Regions from separate parts of the Streptomyces sp. NBC_01003 genome, predicted to be linked through region 2. Evidence: riboswitches for the same ligand, from Rfam matches in the RefSeq annotation. Region 2 holds a riboswitch; the other holds the start of a gene.
What was found. Region 2 has a riboswitch for thiamine pyrophosphate ahead of thiO (glycine oxidase ThiO). Riboswitches for the same ligand answer to the same signal wherever they lie in the genome.
Positions count from the first base shown of each region.

Region 1: it holds a riboswitch for thiamine pyrophosphate, as region 2 does, so the genes downstream of both, OG698_RS04725 (purine-cytosine permease family protein) here and thiO (glycine oxidase ThiO) in region 2, are expected to answer to the same signal.

Region 1 covers NZ_CP108707.1:986,894-991,844, reverse strand. The annotation lists gene thiD (bifunctional hydroxymethylpyrimidine kinase/phosphomethylpyrimidine kinase) at 1-347, opposite strand, end outside; gene OG698_RS04725 (purine-cytosine permease family protein) at 344-1,783, opposite strand; TPP riboswitch at 1,776-1,870, opposite strand; gene OG698_RS04720 (serine hydrolase domain-containing protein) at 2,078-3,223, shown strand; gene OG698_RS04715 (MFS transporter) at 3,286-4,608, opposite strand; gene OG698_RS04710 (IlvD/Edd family dehydratase) at 4,763-4,951, shown strand, end outside.
Region 2 covers NZ_CP108707.1:7,191,167-7,196,117, reverse strand. The annotation lists gene metF (methylenetetrahydrofolate reductase [NAD(P)H]) at 1-152, opposite strand, end outside; gene thiE (thiamine phosphate synthase) at 239-886, opposite strand; gene OG698_RS32760 (Rv2175c family DNA-binding protein) at 964-1,329, opposite strand; gene OG698_RS32755 (NAD(P)/FAD-dependent oxidoreductase) at 1,405-2,640, opposite strand; gene OG698_RS32750 (hypothetical protein) at 2,757-3,101, opposite strand; TPP riboswitch at 3,162-3,275, shown strand; gene thiO (glycine oxidase ThiO) at 3,273-4,457, shown strand; gene thiS (sulfur carrier protein ThiS) at 4,454-4,669, shown strand; gene OG698_RS32735 (thiazole synthase) at 4,674-4,951, shown strand, end outside.

The DNA of each region.
Region 1 (4,951 bases), 6.2 Mb from region 2:
CTCACCGGGTCCACGACCACGGGGGCGTCCGTGCTGGCGAGCAGTTCGGCCACAGTCTCGACGAGGACCGGCGACGAGAGCATCCCGGTCTTGACCGCCTGGACGCCGATGTCGTCCACGACGCTGCGGTACTGCGTGCGCACCGCGTCGACGGGCAGTTCCCACGCTCCCTGGACCCCGAGAGAATTCTGTGCGGTGACGGCCGTCAGGACGCTCATGCCGTGGGCACCGAGCGCCAGCATCGTCTTGAGGTCGGCCTGGATCCCGGCGCCACCGCCCGAATCCGATCCGGCGACGGTCAGGACGCGGGGCGGCGCGACGCGTCCGCCGCTCGCAGGCACGGTCATGCGCGGGCCTCCTCGTGGGGTGCGGTGCGGGCGTCAGCGGTCGGGCGGCGCAGCCTCAGGGGCGCGTACACGACGAGCGCGGCGACGAAGGCCACGTAGTACGCGAGGTCGGCGCCGTGCAGGGCCTTTGCGACCGGGCCCACGTACAGGCCGCTGTCCATGAACGGGACCGCCGCGGCGAAGGCGGCGACGAAGGCGAGGAGCCCGGGCCACCAGGGCTGCGGCCGGGCGGACTCGGCGGCCAGGTCGACCGGCGCGCCGCCCCGGGCCCTGGCGCGCGCGAACCAGTCGACGGCCACGACAGCGACGAAGCCGGGGATCCAGTAGCCGACGAACAGCAACACGTTCTGGAAGCGGGCCGCGGTGTCGGCGGCGTGCATCCACAGCACCAGCGGGAAGCCGAGCACCGCGGCGAACGCCGCCGCGAGCGGCCTCGGGATCCGGACGCCGACGGTCTGCAGGGCCAGCGAGCCGCTGTAGTCGTTCATCGCGTTGCTGCACAGGGCCGCCAGCGCCACGGCGAGCAGCCCGAAGGCGCCGAGAACGCCGCCGCCGAGCAGCTCGTCGACGCCGCGCGCGGTCTGGTCGGTGAAGACGGAGGCGCCCCACAGCCCGAGCGCCTGGACAGCGACGAAGGAAACGGTGACGCCGAGGAGCGTGAACCAGAACATGCGCTTACGGGATGTGGCCGCCGGAAGGTAGCGACTGAAGTCGCTGGCGTAGGGTGCCCAGGACAGGGACAGGCTGAGCGCGATCGTGCTGGTCAGGACGAACGCGCCGGCCTGGTCGGCGCCGTGCGCGGCCCCGTTGGTGACCGGCTGGACACCGTCGAGAAGCTTGACGGCGAGGACCACGAAGGCGGCGGCCAGTACGAAGGTCATCAGCTTCTGGAGCCGGTGGACGGCCTCGTAGCCGAGCACGCCCAGCGCGCCCTGCGCCAGCATCATCACGAGCACGCCGACCCAGAACGGCCAGCCGCACAGCCGGGCGAGCGCGTCACCGCCGAAGAGGCCGATCAGGGCGTCCCAGGCGACCGACGACAGCCACTGCAGGACGCCGGGCACCGCGACGGCCCGGCCGAACGCGAGCCGCGCCAGCGGGAGCTGCCCCGCGCCGGTCGCGCTGCCCCACGTACCGAGGTACGCGGTGGGCACGGCACCGACGAGGGTGCCGATGACGACGGCGGCCAGTGCGGTGGCGAAGTCCAGGCCGAGTGCGATGCCGACGGTGCCGGTGAAGACGCCGGTCATGGTCAGGTTCGGGGCGAACCACACGGTGAACAGGCGCCCGGCGCCGCCGTAGCGGTGGCTCTCGGGGACCGGCGCGATTCCGCGCGCCTCGACCCGCAGGTCACCGGGCGCCGCGGGCATCCGCCCGTCGAAGACGGAGCGCGGTCCGGTGGTCCCGGTGCTGCTCGGGGCATGGGGCAACGACATTGGCTGACATCCCTCCGCCAGTGCTAACTGGTTCAGGTTCGACGGGTGTGATCTCAGCCCTCGTGCGGGGCACCCCGTGTCCGGTACGTCGGCAAGGGTAGCTTCCCTGTTCTAGGAGGCAACCCCGGGGGAGGGGCGGCGTCCGCTGCGTGGACGGCGCACACCCCGCCGCGTGTAATTCGTTCGAGGTGTGCGGCGCATCCCCGTACCGTGTTCGATTCGAAGATCGCGGACGGTACGGGCTCACGTAACCGGCGGCTCCGCGACCCAGGGACACGCGGAGGACGGGACACGATGGAGCAGCGCAACGGTTGGGCCGACGAACGCTTCGGGGCGGTCGCCGATGTGTTCGCGCGGAACTTCACGGAGTTCCCCGAACTCGGCGCCGCCGTCACGGTGTTCGCCGGCGGACGCAAGGTCGTCGACCTGTGGGGCGGTGTCGCGGACGAGCGGACCGGGCGTGTGTGGGAACAGGACACCACCGTCCCCGTCTTCTCCGTGGCCAAGGGCCTGGTGGGCGTCAGCGCGCATCTCCTCGCCCAGGAGGGGCGGCTCGACCTCGACGCGCCGGTCATCCGGTACTGGCCCGAGTTCGCACAGCACGGCAAGGAGACCGTCACCACGCGCATGGTGCTCGGGCACCGGGCGGGAGTCCCCGCCCTCGACGCGGTGCTGTCCTTCGAGGAGATCGCCGGGTGGACGCCGGTGATCCGCGCGATCGAGGAGCAGAAGCCCCTGTGGGAACCCGGCACCGCGTACGAGTACCACGGCCATGTCCTCGGCTTCCTCGTCGGCGAGGTGATCCGGCGCATCACGGGCCTCACCCCTGGCGCGTACTTCCGCCGTGCGGTCGGTGACCCGCTCGGGCTGCGGGCCTGGATCGGCCTGCCCGCCGACGAGTCGGAGCGCGTGGCCCGGCTCGCCGAGGCCGAGGGACGCCCCGGGATGCCCGGGCCCGAGCATCTGCTCACGCGCATCGTGACGATGAACGGGGCGCTCGTCTTTCCCGGCCTCGACGCGCCGCACGGCTGGAACGACCCGGAGCTGCACGCCATGGAACTCCCCGGAGCGGGCGCGGTCGCCTCCGCGAGCGGCCTCGCCGGGCTCTACGCGGCCGCCGTGACCGGTGTCGAGGGCGGGGAGCGGCTGCTCACGCCGGACACGGTGACCGATGCGGTGCGTGAGGTGTCCTCGGGAGAGGGGTGGCTCGGCTTCGACGCGGGCGCGCGCTGGGGATCGGGCTTCCTGCTCGACTCGCCGTCCTTCCGCCCGATGCTCGGTGCCCGCAGCTTCGGCAACGACGGCGCCGGAGGCCAATTCGCCTTCGGAGACGACGAGTTCGGGATCGGCTTCGCCTATGTGGCCAATCGCATGATCGGCCACGGCGACGCCCGCGCCAACCGCCTGATCGCGGCTGTACGCGAGTGCCTCGGCGAGTGATGCCGTCGCGGTGGGGTGGGGGCAGTCCGTCGCCCCACCGCGTCCCCTCGCTCTCACCGCGTTCAGACCTTCGTACGCCCCTCAGCCTTCGCCGACGTGTCGGGCGCGTGGGTGACCACGGGCCCGCCCTCGACGAGCCGCCGGATCCCGGGCGTGGCGACCGCCGCGATGACCATGGCGGCGACCAGGAACCACAGTCCGCCCATGGCAGACCCGGTTCGGTCGACGACCACACCGATCCCCATCGGCCCGAAGCCGCCGCCCAGATTGCCCACGGCGTTGATCACTGCGATGCCGGAGGCCGCCTGAATCCCCGTCAGGAAGCGTGAGGGGAGCGACCACAGCACCGGCTGCCCCGCGAAGATGCACATCGCCGCAAGGCTGATGAAGGCCATCTGCAGTACATGGTTGCCGGTCAGGGCGCTGGCCGCGAGACCGAGGGCGCCGAGGGCGGCGGTGCCCGCGATCCACGGATAGCGGGTGCCGCTGCGGTCGGCGAGCTTCGGCACGACGTACAGGCCGACGGCCACGAAGACGTACGGGATGGCGGTGATGAAGCCGGTGGCCGTCGTGGTGAGGCCGCCGAAGCCGTCGACGATCGTCGGCAGCCAGAAGCTCAGCCCGTAGGCGCCCAGGGGGAAGCACAGGTAGAAGAGGGACAGCAGGAGTACGCGCCGGTCGCGCAGCGCACGCAGCGGACTGCCGTGTCCGCGCTCGCCCAACGCGTCGGCCTCGGCGGCGAGTTCACCGGCGATCCAGGCCCGCTCGTCGGCGGCCAGCCAGCGCACGCCTTCGGGACCGTCGGGCAGGAGCCGCAGGGTGACGAAGCCGAGCACGATCGCCGGTACGCCCGTCGCGATGAAGATCCACTGCCAGCCTTCGAGCCCGAGCGTGCCGTCGAGGTCGTCGAGCGCGCCCATCACGGGGTTGCCGATGATGAAGGCGAGCGGCGCGGACATCATGAACCAGCCGGTCATGCGCGCCCGGTAGCGGTACGGGTACCACTTGGTGAGGTAGTAGAGGACTCCCGGGTAGAAGCCCGCCTCGGCGACGCCGAGCAGGAAGCGCGCGGCGTAGAACTGCCAGTCGTCGGTGACCAGCGCCGTCAGTACGGTCACCACGCCCCAGCTGAGCATGATGCGGGTGAACCAGCGGCGCGCGCCGAAGCGGTCGAGGTAGACGTTGCTGGGCACTTCGAAGATCGCGTACGCGATGAAGAACGCGACCTGGCCGAAGGTGAACGCGGCGTTCGACAGGCCGAGTTGATCCTGGAGGGTCAGCTTGGCGAAGCCGACGTTGGACCGGTCTATGTACGCCACCAGATACAGCAGGACCAGGAACGGCATCAGCCGCCAGGTCACCGCCTTCATGACTGTCGATTCCACGGCTCTCCCACGTCGTTCGTGCCGGATCCGCGTCGATCCTCTGGACACGCCGGGACCGTATCGTGATTTGATAGCACCATTGAAGGGGTGTGTCGGACACGGCTTGATCACGGCCGCGGTCACGGCCACCGCCGCCGCACCGGAAGGACCACTCATGGCCGCGCTCGAACCCACGCCCGCCGACAGCGAGGCGCCGCTGCGCTCCCGTGCCTGGTTCGGCGACGGCGGCAAGAACGGCTTCATCTCCCGCCACCATCTGCGCGCGACGGGCCGCGGCGGTCACAACTTCGACGGCCGCCCGGTCATCGGCATCTGCAACACCTTCTCCGAACTGACGCCCTGC
Region 2 (4,951 bases):
TCGACCCGTCGCAGCGCGTTCCAGAGGTTCCGCTCACCCTTCGGGGTCTTCGGCGCCGAGAACTCGAACGAGAAGGTCGTCTTGCCGGTCGCGAGCATGTCGCGCACGGTGCGTGCGCGATCAGTCCTGGTGGAAGCGGTGCCAAGGGCCATACGGGCAGGTTAGCCACGGGAGGGCTCTGTCCCTAATCCCCGTCCACCCTGCGGACACGCGTCTTGGCGGGGCCCGACCGAACGGATCAGGCGGTACGCAGCCGCTTCGCGAAGTCGGCCGCCGCTGCGCCAGGGTCGTCCGCCTCGGTGATGGCGCGGACCACGACGACGCGGCTTGCGCCCGCTTCGAGTACCTCGTCCAGATTGCCCGCGTCGATGCCGCCGATCGCGAACCAGGGGCGGTCCGTGCCGAGCGAGGCCGTGTAGCGCACCAGGTCGAGGCCGGGCGCGTACCGGCCGGGCTTGGTGGGGGTCGGCCAGCAGGGGCCGGTGCAGAAGTAGTCCACGCCGTCCTGGACGGCGGCCGCGGCGGCCTCCGTGTCGGCGTGCGTGGAGCGGCCGATCAGGACGTCCTCGCCGAGGATGGCGCGGGCGGCCGCGACCGGCAGGTCGCCCTGGCCCAGGTGCAGGACGTCGGCGCCGGCGGCGTGGGCGACGTCCGCCCGGTCGTTGACCGCGAACAGCTTGCCGTGGCGGGCGGCGGCGTCGGCGAAGACGGCCAGGTGCTCCATCTCCTCGCCCGCCTCCATGCCCTTGTCGCGCAGCTGCACGATGTCCACGCCGTTCGCCAGGACGGCGTCGAGGAACTCGGGGAGGTCGCCCTGGCGCTTGCGGGCGTCCGTGCACAGGTACAGCCGGGCGTCGGCGAGCTGGGCGCGCTGCGTTGCGGCCATGGCCATGGGTGAGTCCCCCCTGGTCGGTGGCGTGCGGGCCGCGGTGAGCGCGGCCCGCACGCCGGACGGTTGTCGGGTCAGACGGCGAGCGCCTGGGCGCGGCGCTTCACCTCCGTGCCGCGATTCTCGCTCAGCGCCTGCGCGGGGGTGCCCGGCAGGGTCGGGTCGGGGGTGAAGAGCCACTCGAGCATCTCTTCGTCGTTGTAGCCGTCGTCCCTGAGCAGGGTCAGAGTCCCGGTGAGGCCCTTGACGACCTTGTCGCCGTCGATGAAGGCGGCGGGCACGTGCAGCGCCCTGTTCTCCCCACGGCGTACGGCGATCACCTGGCCTTCCTTCACCAGCTGTCGCACGCGCGTCACCTCCACGCCGAACTGCTCGGCGATGTCGGGGAGGGTGAGCCACTCGGGGACGAGAGCATCGATCTTTGCGTCAATCTCGGTCACAGGACAAGCGTGCCATCCCGGACTGACACTGGGAAACGCGGCCGCGCAAAAGGCCCGGTCGCCCCGGCGGGGCGGTCAGACGACAGCGGCCTTCAGCGGGCGGGCCGGGTCGCTGATGACCTGCGGGTCCAGGGGGGCGCCCGACTCGATGAGCTTGCGCCCCTGGGCCAGGTCGCGCGGGCGGCCCACGGCGAGGACGCCGACGAGCCGGCTCTCGCGCAGCCAGCACACGCTCCAGGACGCGCCCTGCGGGTCGCCGCGCCACACGGTGGTGTCGGCGGCCGCGTGATGTCCGGCGTACTGCACGAAGCGGCCGAACTGCTCCGACCAGAAGTACGGCACGGGGTCGTACGTCGCCGGGTTCTCGCCGATGATGTTGGCGGCGACCGTGCGGGGGCCCTGGAGCGCGTTGTCCCAGTGGTGGACCATCAGGCGCTCGCCGTACCTGCCCGAAGGGAAGGACGAGCAGTCGCCGACGGCGTACACATCGGGCTCGGAGGTGCGCAGGCGGTTGTCCGCCACGACCTCGCGGTGGGCGCCGAGCGTGATGCCGGAGCCGGTGAGCCAGCCGGTGGCGGGGCGGGCCCCGATGCCGACGACCACGGCACCTGCGGGCACCCGGGTGCCGTCGTCGAGGACCACGGATCCCGGCTCGACGTGCTCCACGCGCGCGTGGGTGCGCAGTTCCGCCCCGGCGTCCGCGTACCAGGCGGCCATGGGGGCGGCGACCTCCTCGGGCAGCGCTCCGGCGAGCGGCCGCTCGGCCGCCTCGACGACGGTGACCGCGCATCCGGCCTCACGGGCCGCGGTGGCGAACTCGGCGCCGATCCAGCCCGCGCCGACGACGACGATGTCGCGCTGCGCGGCGAGGACGGGGCGCAGGCGTTCGGCGTCGTCGAGCGTGCGCAGCAGATGGACCCCGGGGATGTCCTCCGTGCCGGGCAGCCGGATGGGCTCGGCGCCGGTCGCGAGGACGAGGACGTCGTAGGGGGCGGGTCCGGTGGCGGTGTCGAGGGTGTGCTCGGCGGGGCGTACACCGGTGACCTCGCGGCCCAGTTCGAGCGTGATGTCGAGGGCTTCGAAGTCCACGTCGAAGGCGGACCCCTCGGCCTTGCCGAGCAGGACGGCCTTGGACAGCGGAGGCCGGTCGTACGGCTGGTGGGGTTCCGCGCCGATCAGCGTGACGGCGCCGGTGAAGCCCTGTTCGCGCAGGGCCACGGCGGTCTGGACCCCCGCCATCCCGGCGCCGACGATGACGACGTGCCGCCCTGTCTGGGGCACCGGGGCCTGGTTCTGGGTCTGCTCGCTCACCGGATCACCATATGCACCTGACGTTCACTCAGTCAGCGGGCCGCGTCACTCCGGTCCCGTGACGTCTTCCACACCGGCCGCCGGTTTGACCGCTCCGGCCGTCCGCGCTCCCGCCGTCAGGCGCCCGGGACCTCTTCGACGACGCTCGTCCCGCTGCCCGCCTGCGACTCCCACTCCCACGTCTCGTCCAGCCGCACCCGCCCGTCGGGAAGGTCCACGACGAGCGAGACGCAGTGTCCGGAGGAGGTCGTCGCGTCCGTCTTCAGCTGTACGTACCTGAAGTCGATCCGGTCACCCTCACGGATGCCCACGAGGTGGCCGCGCACGACGTCCCCGCCCGCGTACTCGGCCCAGATCCGGCCGTCCTCCTCGTGGTAGGTGAACCGCGTCCGCGTGCCCACCTGGCCGGGGGCCTGGTCGGCGACCGGGGCGAGGACGAGTCCGTCGAGCGAGCGGGCCATGCGGGCGGGCTCCCTTACTGGGGGGCGGGGCAGAGTTTCAGGGGGTTAGGGTGGCCACCGTAAAGCACTCGCGGGAGCCCGGACGTACCGGGCTGAGAGGGAGGCTGTGACGGCCTCCGACCGTACGAACCTGATCCGGGTCATGCCGGCGAAGGGAGGGGCTGGACGCCCATGTCGCGTACTTCAGAAGGCTCCGACGTCCTGGTCGTGGGCGGGGGAATCATCGGTCTCGTCACCGCGTGGCGGGCCGCGCAGCGCGGGCTGCGCACCGCGGTCGTGGACCCCGAACCGGGCGGCGGGGCCGCGCAGGTGGCGGCCGGGATGCTCGCCGCCGTCACCGAACTGCACTACGGAGAGGCCGAACAGACCCTCCTCGGGCTCAACGTGGAGTCCGCGCGCCGCTATCCGGCGTTCGCGGCCGAGCTCTCCGAGGCCACCGGGCTCGACCTCGGCTACCGCGCGTGCGGCACCCTCGCCGTCGCGCTCGACGCGGACGACCGCGCGCACCTTCGGGAACTGCACGCCCTCCAGCGCAAGTCGGGCCTGGAGTCGGAGTGGCTGACGGGCCGTGAGTGCCGGCGCCTCGAACCGATGCTGGCCCCGTCCGTGCGGGGCGGCCTGCGCGTCGACGGTGACCACCAGATCGACCCGAGGCGCCTCGCGAAGGCCCTTGTCGCGGCCTGCGAGCGGGCCGGGGTGCGGTTCCACCGTCAGTGGGCCGAGCGGCTGACAGTCGTCCGCGAGGGCGCGCGCGGCGTGGTCCTCGCCGACGGCACCGGGCTCGACGCGGACCAGGTCGTCCTCGCCGGCGGCAGCCTCAGCGGCCGCCTCGCCGGAGTCCCGGACGACGTGCTGCCGCCGGTACGCCCGGTGAAGGGGCAGGTCCTGCGCCTGACCGTGCCGAAGGTGTACGCGCCGTTCCTGAGCCGCACCGTGCGCGCCGTCGTGCGCGGCGGCAACCTCTATCTGGTGCCCCGGGTCAACGGCGAACTCGTCGTCGGGGCCACCAGCGAGGAGCTCGGCTGGGACACGACGGTCACCGCGGGCGGCGTCTACGAGCTGCTGCGCGACGCCCACGAGCTGGTGCCCGGCATCACGGAGCTGCCGCTCACGGAGACCCGCGCGGGCCTGCGCCCCGGCTCTCCCGACAACGCCCCGATCCTCGGCCCGACCGCCCTGCCGGGCCTGCTGCTCGCCACCGGCCACTACCGCAACGGCGTGCTGCTCACGCCGGTCACCGGCGACGCCATGGCCCACGTCCTCGCCACCGGCGAACTCCCCGAAGTGGCCCGCCCCTTCACCCCGCGGCGCTTCGGCGCCGTCCCCGCACCCGTCTCTGTGGAGCAGTCCGTATGACCGTGTCCGTCACCCACGTATCCGTGAACGGCGAGGGCCGCCAGGTCGCCCCGGGCACCACGCTCGACGCCCTCGTCTCGGCGCTGACCACCGCGCCGTCCGGGGTCGCCGCCGCACTCAACGAAACCGTCGTCCCGCGCGCACAGTGGGCCGTCACCGCACTCACGGACGGGGACCGCGTCGAGGTCCTCACCGCAGTCCAGGGAGGCTGAACCCATGGCTGACGACTCCTTGGTCATCGGCGGTACGTCCTTCTCGTCCCGCCTGATCATGGGCACGGGCGGGGCGCCCAGCCTCGACGTCCTGGAACGCTCCCTCGTCGCGTCCGGCACGGAGCTGACGACCGTCGCGATGCGGCGCGTGGACGCGAGCGTGCAGGGCTCCGTGCTCTCCGTCCTGGAGAAGCTGGGGATCCAGGTGCTGCCCAACACGGCGGGCTGTTTCACCGCCGGTGAGGCCGTCCTGACCGCCCGCCTCGCGCGCGAGGCGCTCGG